3 regions of the Sphingobium sp. B2 genome follow, and region 3 is predicted to be linked to each of the others. Evidence: predicted binding sites of a transcription regulator. Region 3 holds the regulator's gene; each other region holds the start of a gene.
What was found. The regulator LexA, encoded in region 3, represses DNA repair genes until DNA is damaged. The targets are predictions, from matches to a motif close to GTTCCNCNCTTGTTCT.
Positions count from the first base shown of each region.

Region 1: the regulator LexA is predicted to act here: its motif matches at 2,306-2,321, upstream of FE851_RS22265 (ImuA family protein).
Region 2: the regulator LexA is predicted to act here: its motif matches at 1,891-1,906, upstream of uvrA (excinuclease ABC subunit UvrA).

Region 1 covers NZ_VDBZ01000005.1:63,824-67,990, reverse strand. The annotation lists gene FE851_RS22280 (efflux RND transporter permease subunit) at 1-1,179, shown strand, start outside; gene FE851_RS22275 (hypothetical protein) at 1,441-1,659, shown strand; gene FE851_RS22270 (hypothetical protein) at 1,645-2,064, opposite strand; gene FE851_RS22265 (ImuA family protein) at 2,353-3,084, shown strand; gene FE851_RS22260 (DUF6504 family protein) at 3,005-4,167, shown strand, end outside.
Region 2 covers NZ_VDBZ01000001.1:1,968,135-1,972,301, reverse strand. The annotation lists gene uvrA (excinuclease ABC subunit UvrA) at 1-1,880, opposite strand, end outside; gene FE851_RS26705 (hypothetical protein) at 2,456-2,590, opposite strand; gene FE851_RS09475 (UrcA family protein) at 2,747-3,079, shown strand; gene FE851_RS09470 (LytR/AlgR family response regulator transcription factor) at 3,168-3,911, opposite strand; gene FE851_RS09465 (sensor histidine kinase) at 3,917-4,167, opposite strand, start outside.
Region 3 covers NZ_VDBZ01000001.1:1,201,972-1,206,138, forward strand. The annotation lists gene FE851_RS05920 (ComEC/Rec2 family competence protein) at 1-1,242, shown strand, start outside; gene lexA (transcriptional repressor LexA) at 1,233-1,904, opposite strand; gene FE851_RS05930 (molybdopterin molybdotransferase MoeA) at 2,030-3,214, opposite strand; gene moaC (cyclic pyranopterin monophosphate synthase MoaC) at 3,211-3,681, opposite strand; gene trpC (indole-3-glycerol phosphate synthase TrpC) at 3,678-4,167, opposite strand, start outside.

The sequences.
Region 1 (4,167 bases), on a different contig from region 3:
CGCACCGAGATCCAGCAGCCGATCCAGATGCGGTTCAACGAGCTGATCGCGGGCGTGCGCGCCGATGTCGCGGTCAAGCTTTACGGCGACGATCTTGATGCGATGAGCGCGCAGGCCAAGCGCATCGCCGGCGTATTGCGCACGATACCCGGCGCGGGCGACGTCAGCGCCGAACAGACTGACGGTGCGCCGACCTTCGATGTGAAGATCGATCGGCTCGCGGCGGCGCGCTACGGACTGACGGTTGAGGAGGTCGCCAGTACCGTCGCCGCAGCACTGGGAGGCCGTGAGGCGGGGCTGTTGTTTGAAGGTGACCGGCGATTCTCGGTGGTCGTTCGCTTGCCCGACGCCCAGCGCGACGATCTTGAAACGCTCGGCGCCATCCCGGTGATGCTGCCCGCGGCCGATGGCCAGATTGCCCGCTCGATCCCGCTGCGCGAAGTGGCGCGGTTCAGCTACACCCAGGGGCTGAACCAGATCAGCCGCGAGAACGGCAAGCGCATGGTGGTCGTGCAGGTCAACGTCCGCGGCCGAGATCTGGGCGGATTTGTGCAGGAAGCGCAGGCGAAGATCGGCAACCTCGATCTTCCGCCCGGCATGTATACAGCCTGGGGCGGCACATTCGAAAGCCTGCAATCGGCCCGGCTGCGCTTGCTGATCGTCGTGCCAATCTGCTTCGTTGCCATCTACGCACTGCTCTACATGGCACTCGGCGGGCTCGTGCCGGCAGCGATCGTCTTTAGCGCGGTGCCGATGGCGCTCGCCGGCGGCGTGTTCGCGCTGCTCCTGCGCGGCATCCCGTTTTCGATCACCGCGGCGGTCGGGTTTATCGCGCTGTCGGGCGTGGCGGTGCTCAACGGCCTTGTCATGATGAGCGCGATCCGCAAGCGACGCGAAGAAGGGGCGGGCGAGGAAGACGCCATCGTCAGTGGCGCGATGCAGCGCGTGCGCCCCGTGTTGATGACGGCGTTAGTCGCCAGTCTCGGATTTGTGCCGATGGCATTGGCAACCGGTACGGGTGCCGAAGTCCAGCGGCCGCTCGCGACCGTGGTCATCGGCGGACTGATCACCTCGACCGTGCTCACATTGCTCGTTTTGCCGGCGATCACGGCTCTTGCTGCTCGGTGGCAAGTCCGCCGTGATCAACGATCCAAGATCGACGCCGCTGTCCAGAGTTAACGGCGGGCCACGAAGGCTACACTACCGAGGAGTGGACGGTCAGCTAAGTTGACCGTCCGCTGGTTGGCGGGATAAGTCGGGCTTCGAAGAGCAGCATTGGATCGCGGCAGGGGCGTCCTCAAGAGACGAGTCTCATTTGGAAATTGCGGAGGTGTCTCTTTTCGAAGTTGCGCTTACAAATTCTTAGAGCGATAATAAGAATTATGTTAAATATCAATATCTTATAAGAATATCAGTCCCGATACAACGCGGAGACCTTTCATGGAAGTCCGATTGAGCGCGACACCTAAAGGCAACGGATTTCAGGCAACGGTCGCATTGCCCGATGGGGTATCGATCAGCTCGGCCGAATCCTATCCCACCGAAGCCGAAGCGATCACCGCGGCGGCCGTGAAGTTGTTGGAGATGCCCGATCGCCTGATGCGCGCGACCGCAGTAGAAGCCGATCTTGCGATCAGCGGCAGCTCATCGCCGGCGTAGCGCCGCCAAGGTGTCCGGCATGATCGTGTAGACTGCCTCGCGCTGGGCGCCGCGATTTTGATGATCCACCCGATAGCCCTGATAGTGGCGTCGCAGGAGGCCGCCCCGACATAGATCCGACACTGCGCGGCTGACATTGCAGCGGCCCGATTGGCGAACCCGCTCACGGACCCTTTCTTCAATGACACGGTCAGCCTGTGTCGGATCGGCCGGTAGTTCGTCAGCCTGCTCAAGTGCCGACCGCACGGTTTCGATCGTCGAACGGCGCCAGGGTGTACGCTGCGCGATCGGAGCCAGCGCATCGCACAGCCAGTCGCGGACAGGCACGGCGTCGCCGTTCACCATCACGCTCGGTCCAGCCCTGCCCTTTTCGTCAGCGACTTCCTCCAGGAGCTGGAGGAGCATGTAGGAGAATTTTGGCCGCGGCGAAGCTGCGGCGATCGCCGCCAAAAGCCCCGGCGTGTCCATCCCTCGCGCGGGTTCGACGGATGCTTCGAATAGGTCTGCCTGATGGAACATAGCATGAATCTACTATGCACTTTGGTGGATGTGAATCCCACAAAGGACCGAAGGCGCTTTTTTTCTGGCGGATTCCACAGGCTTCGGAAGCGGTGCATTTGAGCTGCTTGACTCATCGCCGGGAACAGGAACAAATAAGGAACGAATCAACGAGTCCCGAGTCTCCTGAATGCCATGCGTCAATCAACCGTCCTTGAAGATTTGCGAGCGCGCATCGCGCGTATCGAGGGCGTAGGCGTTCAGCGCGAAGCGATCCCGTTCGGCATCGACGAACTGGATCAGCGATTGCCGGGCGGAGGCATTGCTGCAGGTGCTCTCCATGAAATGATGGGCAGTCCCGATCTCGCGGACGAGGCGAGTGCGACGGTCTTTCTGGCGGGAATCCTGGCGCGAATGGAAGGTCCCGTCTTCTGGTGCCTGCGCTGGCGCGACCTGTTTGCCCCTGCCCTTCATCTCGCCGGTCTTCATCCAGATCGGGTCATCTATGTCGAGGCCGGCAGCGACACCAATGTCCTGCTCGCGATGGAGGAGTGCCTGCATCACCCTGGCATCGCCGGTGTGGTTGGCGAAGTCGGGAAATATTCGACTACTGCATCGAAGCGCCTGCAATTGGCGGCGGAAAGCTCGGGTGTAGCGGCCTTCGTGTTTCGTCGCGCGGCGAAGGCCGAACAGGTCGCCGAAGGGACGGCAGCGATGACACGCTGGCGGATCACCGCTTCACCAAGCGAAGATCTCGGTCTGCCGAGCCTGGGTCGCCCTCGCTGGCATGTGGATGTGGAACGTGTGCGCGGTGGTAATCCGCACGCCTGGATCGTGGAGGCGTGCGATGCGACGGGTCGTATCGCTCTTCCTGCCGCACTGGTCGACCGACCGGCTGCGGCGGAAGATCGCAAAATTGTCGCCTGAGTGCCGTGACGGCCTGGTCCTTGATCTTCCGCTGGTGACCGCGGTGCCCGATCACGGCAGGAAAGTCATTGCTGCCGTCGATGCCGAGGCTAAGGCGCTCGGTGTCCGCGTCGGCATGACCGTGACGAAGGCCCGAGCGTTTGCCCCTGAATTGCAGGTCGTCGATGCCGACCCGGAGGGCGACCTGCAGGGACTTCGCGATCTCGCGCTATGGGCGGGCCGCCGATACTCACCCTTCGTATCACCGGATGCGCCCGACGGAATCTGGCTCGACATCACCGGCTGCGCGGGTCTCTTTGGCACCGAGAAGGCGCTGCTCAAGGATCTCCATCGCCGTGTTGCCGCGTCGGGGCTGGCTCTGCAGATCGCTGTGGCCGACACTGCAGGCTGCGCCCATGCCGTTGCGCGGCATGTACCCGCCGGCCGGCCGGTCACGATCGAGCCGGGCGGACACCGCACTGCCATTTCCATCCTGCCGATATCGGCGTTGCGATTGCCAGGACGCGAGGTCGAAGGTTTGCGCAAGCTCGGATTTGAGCGGATCGAACAGCTCATCGGTGCGCCGCGCGGCCCTCTCGCCAAACGGTTCGGCCGCGAATTGCATCGGCGGCTGGATCAGGCGCTCGGCTTCGTGCCCGAGCCGATCGAGCCGATCTACCCTGAACATCTGCCGCGGGCCCGTCGAGGTTTCATGGAGCCGATCGCGACACCTGAAGCCTTCGCCCAGGTGATCGGCGATCTCGTTGCCGATGTGGTGGGGCAGCTCACCTGTATCGGCAAGGGTGCTCGCCGATTGGATTGCTATTTCCACCGTGTGGACGGCCACAATCAGGCGATCCGCATCGGGACCGCAACCGCATCCCGCGACGCAGGCCATCTCGCGAAATTGCTGTGCGCTAAGATCGAGACGGTCGAGCCAGGGCTTGGCATTGAGGCAATGACCCTCGTGACGCCGCTGGCTGACGCGCTCGCGGCCCAACAGGATGAAGGGTTGGAAAGCCCGCGACGCGGGCCGAACCTCGCCTCTCTGGTCGATGCGCTCGCCAACCGTTTTGGTCCACGGAGCCTGCATCGGGCGGCACC
Region 2 (4,167 bases), 770 kb from region 3:
GGCACGTCGATGCGGCGGGTGCCGTTCAGATAGTCGGCGGTCAGCGACCCTTTGGCGGCCAGGATTTCAGGCAGCGTGCCCTGAGTCACGATCTGCCCGCCATGGATGCCCGCGCCCGGCCCCATGTCGACGATATAGTCGGCGTGACGGATGGCATCCTCGTCATGCTCGACGACGATCACGCTGTTGCCCAGGTCGCGCAGGCGCTTCAAGGTCACGAGCAGACGGTCATTGTCGCGCTGGTGCAGGCCGATCGAGGGTTCATCGAGGACGTAGAGGACGCCGGACAGCCCGCTACCGATCTGGGACGCCAAACGAATGCGCTGGGATTCGCCGCCGGACAGCGTGCCGCTGGTGCGGTCGAGGTTGAGATAATCGAGGCCGACATTGTTGAGGAAGCCGAGGCGCTCGACGATTTCCTTGAGAATGGCCTTGGCGATCTGGTTCTGCTGATCGTTGAGCTTGTCCGGCATCGCGGTGAAGAAATTGAGCGCGTCCACCACCGATCGGCGAGTAGAGAGGGAAATATCCTCGCCCGCAATCTTGACGGCCAGCGCTTCGGGTTTGAGGCGCGCACCGTGGCAGGTTTCGCAGGGTTGGGCGCGCTGATATTTGCTCAGTTCCTCGCGCATCCAGGCGGATTCGGTTTGCAACAGACGGCGGTTGAGGTTGCCGATGACGCCTTCAAACGCTTTCTTCACCTCATAGCTTTTGCGGCCATCCATGAATTTCAGGGTGACCGGCTTGCCGCCGGTACCGTGCAGGATGATGAGCTTCACTTCGCCCGGCAGGTCCGCCCAGGGCGTGTCGAGGCTGAAGCCGAATTCCTTGGCCAGTGAGCCGAGCACTTGCATATAATAGGGACTGGGCGGGTTGGATTTTGCCCAGGGGACGACCGCGCCCTTCTTGAGGCTCAGGGCTTCGTTGGGGACGACCAGTTCGGGGTCGAACTCCAGCCGTTCGCCAAGGCCGTCGCACGCCGGGCAGGCGCCCATGGGCGCGTTAAAGGAAAAGAGGCGCGGCTCGATCTCCGCGATGGTGAAACCGCTGACAGGACAAGCGAATTTTTCGCTGAACACGATGCGGTTGGCGGGGATGCCGGACCCCTTCATCTTCTTGTCGGCGGCGGGGGCTTCATCCTCGCGGCCCGGCACGACGCCATCGGCCAGATCGACATAGGCCAGGCCGTCGGCAAGTTTGAGCGCCTGCTCGAAACTGTCGGCGAGGCGGGTGCCCATGTCGTTTTCCACGGCCAGGCGGTCGACCACGACTTCGATGTCATGCTTATATTTCTTGTCGAGCGCGGGAGCGTCCTCGATCAGCATCATTTCGCCGTCGATGCGGACGCGGGTATAGCCCGCCTTCTGCCATTCGGCCAATTCCTTGCGATATTCGCCCTTCCGCCCGCGCACGACGGGCGCAAGGAGGTAAAAGCGGGTGCCCTGCGGCAGCAGCATCACGCGATCGACCATCTGGCTGACGGTCTGGGCGCTGATCGGCAGGCCGGTGGCGGGGCTGTAGGGGATGCCGACCCGCGCCCATAGCAGGCGCATATAATCGTAGATTTCGGTAACGGTCGCGACGGTCGAGCGCGGATTCTTGGATGTGGTCTTCTGCTCGATGCTGATCGCGGGGCTCAAACCCTCGATATGCTCCACATCGGGCTTCTGCATCATCTCCAGAAACTGGCGCGCATAGGCGGAAAGCGATTCCACATAGCGCCGCTGTCCTTCGGCATAGATGGTGTCGAAGGCGAGCGAGCTTTTGCCCGATCCCGACAGGCCAGTAATGACGATGAGGGAATCGCGGGGCAAATCGACATCGACGCCCTTGAGGTTATGCTCGCGCGCGCCGCGCACACTTATGTGGGTCAGACTCATGGGGCGTGTTGTTCCAGATTTGTTCTGTTCGGGCAAGTCCATCTGCCGATCGTCCCGACAGATGGGGCGAGGGCAGGGATTTGAGAAGGGAAAATCCGCACCGTGGAGCGCAAAGCTAGCCGCCCTGTACCAAAGACATGGAGGTTGATTTGCGCGTCATTGCCGATTTTGTCGGCCATGACGTAGCGTCCAGTCGATCGATTGAGCCTATCCCGGCCAACGCAGAAACGCAGCCAACGGCCCGTCCCATGTCGTTGGTGGATGTCGGTCGGCGGTTTGTCGCCGGGGAATGCCGCCGGGCGTATTGCCGGGGCAGGTTGTCGAACGGGGCGTTCGCGCAGCGGCATTGCAGCTATGATGAGCGCCATGCAGAAAACGGCTGTGCCCATGTCGCACCGTCTTTTCCGCAACAGTTCATCCTGATCCCGGTGCCCGACAGCATCCTGGATACGCCCCCGGCCATCCCTTGCGCCGGGGGCGTTTTCGCGTCCGGCGCGCGCGGACCAATGCGCTGACCCGGCTATTGCAGGCGAGCGAATCCTGCATCCGCCATTCGTTGCGATTCCCGCTTTCCGTTACGGCAAATGTCGTTTGGCGGCCTGTTCATGTCGTTCGTCGCGCTGTTTGTCCGAGCCGTGCGGCGCTTTGTCGATGGGAGCGTCGTTGGCCGATGCGGAGTGCCGCCGGTCGAACCAGGCGGGCGTCATCATCGGCCCGCGCCTAAACAGGGTGGGCGAACGGGAGACGGCGCCGACCCCAAATGACCCCCAGGCCCGCCCCGTTCGCACCCGGACCGCCGCCCGCCCCTAACAGGCGGTGGTCGATAAGTGGCGATTGAGCCACAGCAGATTTGAGGAGATAAGCCCATGTTCCGTTCGACCCTTTTCGCCGCGCTCGGTTCCTTCGCGCTGATCGCCACCGCCGGTTCGGCTTCGGCTGGTGAATTTATATCCAATGGCCGCACGAGCGAAGTGCGCCATGGCGACCTGAACCTGTCCAAGGCGTCCGACCAGCGGGAATTGCGTCAGCGCATTTCCCGCGCGGCAAACCAGGTTTGCAAGTCGACCGACCACGCCACCAAGCAGGCGTGCAAGACGCAGGCGATCGCGCATGTCGAAGCGCCGGTCAACGCCGCCATCGCTCGCGCCGAAACCAGCGAACGCTATGCCGATGCAGGCGCAAAGGGCATGCAGAACTGATTGCCGGCGTACCCGCCAAATCGTGAAGAAGCCCGGCCAATGCCGGGCTTTTTTGCGTGAGGGCAGGGCGACGCGCCGTTGTTTCGCCTCAGCGTCCCGTCATGGCACGGGCGTTCGCCAGGAAGGTGCGGCCAATGCGGATTTCGTTACCGTCGACGAGCGCGGCGAACCAGACGCCGCTGCCGTCATGACGCAGGCGGGCGATATGATCGCGCCGCACGATATGGGAACGGTGGAGACGCACGAACTGCTGCGGATCGAGCCGCTCCTCCAGGCTGCTGATCGTCTGGTGCAGCAGATAGCTGTGGCTGCCGACATGCAGGCGCATATAGTCGCGCTCCGCTTCGATCCGGTCGATCTGGTCGGTGGCGATGCGGATCAGTTCGGAACGATGGGGTACCCAGAATTCTTCGGCCCAGTCGGGTTGTGGTTCAGCGGGTGTAGGGATGCCTTCTGGCGCGCGATTGCGCAACACTGCCTCGACCCGGTCGATGGCGCGGGTCAGGCGATCGTGGGCCACGGGCTTGAGCATATAATCGATGGCGGCCAGGTCGAAGGCTTCGACCGCGAACCCTTCAAAGGCGGTGACGAAGATGACGGCCGGGCGGATGCCCATGCGCCCGACCGCGCGGGCAACGCCGATGCCGTCGAGTAACGGCATGGCGATGTCGAGCATGACAAGGTCGGGCTTCAATCCTTCGATCAGGCGTAGCGCAGCTTCGCCATCGGTGGCGGTGCCCACAAGCGCGATGCGCTGTTCACGCGCGCACAGCATCTGGAGCCGCTCGACGGCAAGCGGTTCATCGTCAACGATCATGGTGCGGATGGACATGGGCGTCAGCAACCCCGGCGGATGATGGGTAGGGTGAGGAGGACGGAAAATCCCTTCTCCTCGCGCGGACCATAGGCGATCTGGCCCTGATCGCCAAAGCGCGCCGACAGCCTGTCCCGCACATTGGCAAGGCCAATGCCGCTGCCGCTGTCCGACAGGCTGGGCGGGTTGTCGCCATCGTCGGTGACGGCAATGTGCATCAATCCGCCATCTTCCCTCGCGGTGATACGGATCTCGACCGGGCTGGAGGTGCGCG
Region 3 (4,167 bases):
GACTGGCCGCTGATGCTGATCGCGGCGGCGGGCGGGGCGCTGGCGGGGATTGGTTATACGCTGTTGACCGGGGCGGAGGTGCCGACGCTGCGGTCCTGCATCGCCGCGCTGCTGGTGCTGGGCGGGCTGGCGCTGGGGCGCGACGCGATCACGTTGCGGCTGGTCGCGGTGGGCGCGCTCATCGTCCTGGCCTTCTGGCCCGAAGCGATGACGGGGCCGAGTTTCCAGATGAGCTTTGCCGCCGTTACCGCGCTGGTTGCGCTGGCCGAGCATCCGCGTTTTCGCGCCTTGACCAGCGCGCGGGATGAGGGGTGGGCGCGCAGGGCGGGGCGCGTGCTGGCGGCAATGCTGATGACCGGCATTGTCGTCGAACTGGTGCTGATGCCGATCGCGCTGTTCCATTTTCACAAGGCCGGGATGCTGGGGGCGTTCGCCAATCTCGTCGCCATCCCGTTGACTACCTTTGTCGTGATGCCGCTGGAGGCGCTGGCGTTGCTGTTCGATCTTGTCGGACTGGGCGCCCTCTTCTGGTGGATGACCGCGCAGACGCTGAACCTGTTGCTGCTGGTCGCCCATGGCGTCGCCGCCAGTCCAATGGCGACAATGCTGACGCCGGCGGTGCCATCCTGGCTGTTCGCGCTGATGATCGGCGGGCTGCTCTGGTGTCTGTTGTGGCGCAGCGGGTGGCGCTGGCTGGGCCTTGGGCCAGTGGCGATCGGCGTGACCGGCGTGCTTTTGCTATCACCGCCCGATATTCTGGTGACGAGCGATGGCCGCCACGTCGCGGTGCGGACATCGACAGGCGGCATGGCACTGCTGCGCGCGGGCGCAGGCGATTATGTGCGCGACACGCTGGCGGAGAGCGCGGGCTATGACGGGCCGATCGAAGCGATGGCGGACCTGCGGCAGGCGCGCTGCTCGACGGATTTGTGCGCAGTGGGGATACAGGCGGGCGGGCGGCGCTGGCATGTGCTGGCCACCCGCAGCGACATGCTGGTCGAACGGGCCTTGTTCAGCCGGGAATGTGCCGCCGCCGACATCGTCATTGCCGATCGCGCGCTGCCACGTTGGTGTCGCCCGCGCTGGTTGAAGATCGACCGACGGATGCTGGCGCGAACCGGCGGCATTGCCATTGACCTGGACGATGCGCGGATCAGCACGGTGAGGATGGCGGGCGACGCTCATCCCTGGATCGTCGCACCGCGCCCTCGCCGTCACCCGTCATGGCGGCCTCAATTATAGCGGCGCAGCAGTCCCGCCAGCTTGCCCTGAATTCGCACCTGTCGCGGATCATAGATTTGCGGTTCATAGGCGCTGTTGGCGGGATCGAGCCGGACGCGCTGTCCTTCGCGGCGGAAATATTTGAGCGTCGCTTCCGCATCGTCGATCAGGGCGACGACGATCTGGCCTTCGCGGGCGACATCGGTGCGCTGGATCAGCGCAAAATCGCCGTCCAAAATTCCTGCCTCCATCATCGAATCGCCCGACACTTCCAGCGCATAATGATCGCCAGCCCCCAGCAGCGCGGCGGGGACGGACAGCATATTCTGCCCCTCCATCGCCTCGATCGGGACGCCGGCGGCAATACGGCCGTGCAGCGGGATTTCGATGACGTCATTGGCAGCGATCGGCAGGCTGGGCACCAGTTGCGGCTTGGCCGGAGCAACCGGCGCGGGGGCGCGGTGCATGGCGTCGGGGAGCTTCAACACCTCCAGCGCGCGGGCGCGATTGGGCAGGCGGCGGATGAAGCCGCGTTCCTCCAATGCATTGATCAGCCGGTGAATGCCGGACTTGGATCGCAGGTCGAGCGCATCCTTCATCTCCTCGAAAGAAGGGGATACGCCACCTTCCTCCAGCCGGGTCTGGATGAAACTCAGCAATTCCTGCTGCTTGAGGGTCAACATGCCTGCGGTCCTCCATGGAACGTATAAGGAACACATAGGAAACGGAAGGAGGCGAGTCAAGCGACCAACAACGGACCGGAAGCGGCGCATCTGGCCATGGGAACCGGGTTCAATCAAACGGTCGATCAGTCCGTCAGGGGCAGGATGGTGACGATGTCGCCTGCGGCGGCGATCGATGAACCGGCAGGGCGGACAATCAGGCAGTCGGCCATCGCCATAGCGGCCGTGGCGGCGCTGTCCTGCGACGTGACGGAGACGATCCCGGCCTCCCCCCGATAGGCGCGCAGATAATCGTCGCGATCGCCGGTCGCAGGTAGCGGCGCGGCAAGGCGCGCCTCGCTCAGGCGCGGGAGCGGCGCGGTCGATCCGGCGCGATGACGCACCAGCGGCAACAGGAACAGGGTCGCGGTGACAAAGGCAGAGACCGGATTGCCCGGCAGGCCCAAAAATACGGCATCGGCGATGGTACCGGCCATTAGCGGCTTGCCCGGTCGCATCCTGATCTTCCAGAAATCGAGCCTGCCCCCCGCCTGCGCGAAGGCAGGCCGGACCATGTCATGATCGCCGACGGATGCACCGCCGGTGGAGACGATGATGTCCGCCGCCGCCGCGCGTTTCAGCGCGGCGGTCATGGCGTCGAGATCATCGGGAACGATGCCCAGATCAACGACATCGCACGGCAGGCCTGCCAGCATCGCCGCCAGCATGGCCGCATTGGAAGAGGGCAGGCTGCCCGCCGGGGTCGGCGCGCCGGGCGGCACAAGTTCGTTGCCGGTTGAGATCAGCGCGACCGTGGGGCGGCGGCCGACCGGCAGCGTCCCATGGCCGCCCAGCACGGCAAGTGCGATGCGCGCGGGCGTAAGGGCGCTCCCGGCTGCCAGCAACAGTGCGTTCGTTGCAAAGTCCGACGCGGCCGGGCGGATGTTGCGCCCGACAGGCAAAAGATCGTCGCTGGCGGTCAGTCGGTCGCGCTCGCGGATGGCATTTTCCTGAATCAGGATCGTGTCTGCGCCAGCGGGCAGGGGCGCGCCGGTGAAGATGCGGCAGGCCTGTCCGGGCGCCAGCGGCGCAGGCACAGCGCCGCCAGCCGCGCTTTCGCCAGTGACCTGCCACGGCCCCGGCCATTCAGCGGCACGCACGGCATAGCCGTCCATCGCGGACAGATCGGCCCAGGGCTGGTTGCGCAGCGCCAGTAGGTCGCTGGCCAGCCAGCGTCCGTTGCAGGCGGCGACCGGTGCTGCTTCCGCTGGCAGCGGGCTCGCAAGGGCGAACAGGCGGGCCTGCGCCTCGGCGACGGGCAGCAGGCTCATGCCGCGCGCCAGTCGCCCGACTTGCCGCCGCTCTTGGCGATCAGGCGGACGTGGCCAATGACCATGCCCTTGTCGAGCGCCTTGGCCATGTCATAGATGGTGAGCAGCGCGACCGAGGCAGCGGTGAGCGCCTCCATTTCCACGCCCGTCTGGCCAGCGGTGCGCGCGGTGGCGGTGACGGTCACGCCGCTTTCGTCCAGATCGAAGTCGATATTCACGCTGCTCAGCGCGATCGGGTGACAAAGCGGGATGAGGTCGGCCGTGCGCTTGGCAGCCATGATCCCCGCGACCCGCGCGACCGCCAGCACGTCGCCCTTCTTGACCAGTCCCTGCGCAATCGCGGCAGCGGCATCGGCGATCATGTCGATCCGGCCACTTGCAATCGCTTCCCGCGCGGTCACCGCCTTGGCCGACACATCGACCATGCGCGCCGCGCCGCCCGCGTCGAGATGGGTAAGGCCCGTCATGCGCCGGTCAGAAGGCTGCGCGTCGCCGCCTCGACATCGGCCTGCCGCATCAGCGTTTCGCCAACCAGGAAGCAGCGCACGCCATGATCGGCCATGGCGGTCAGGTCGGCATGGCTGCCAAGGCCGCTTTCGGCGACGAAGGTGTAACCGGCAGGCGCCTTGCCCACCAGTTCATAGGTGCGGGCGAAATCGACGCTGAAATCGCGCAGGTCGCGATTGTTGACGCCGATCAGGCGGGATCGCAGCTTGAGCGCGCGCTCCATTTCCGCCTCGTCATGCACTTCGATCAGCGCGTCCATGCCAAGCCCAAGCGCTGCATCCTCAATCTCTGCCATCTGCTTGTCGTCAAGGGCGGCGACGATGATCAGGATCGCGTCGGCCCCCAGCGACCGGCTTTCCAAAATCTGCCAGGGATCGACGATGAAATCCTTGCGCAGCACGGGAAGCGGGCAGGCGGAGCGGGCCGCCATCAGATAATTGTCATGA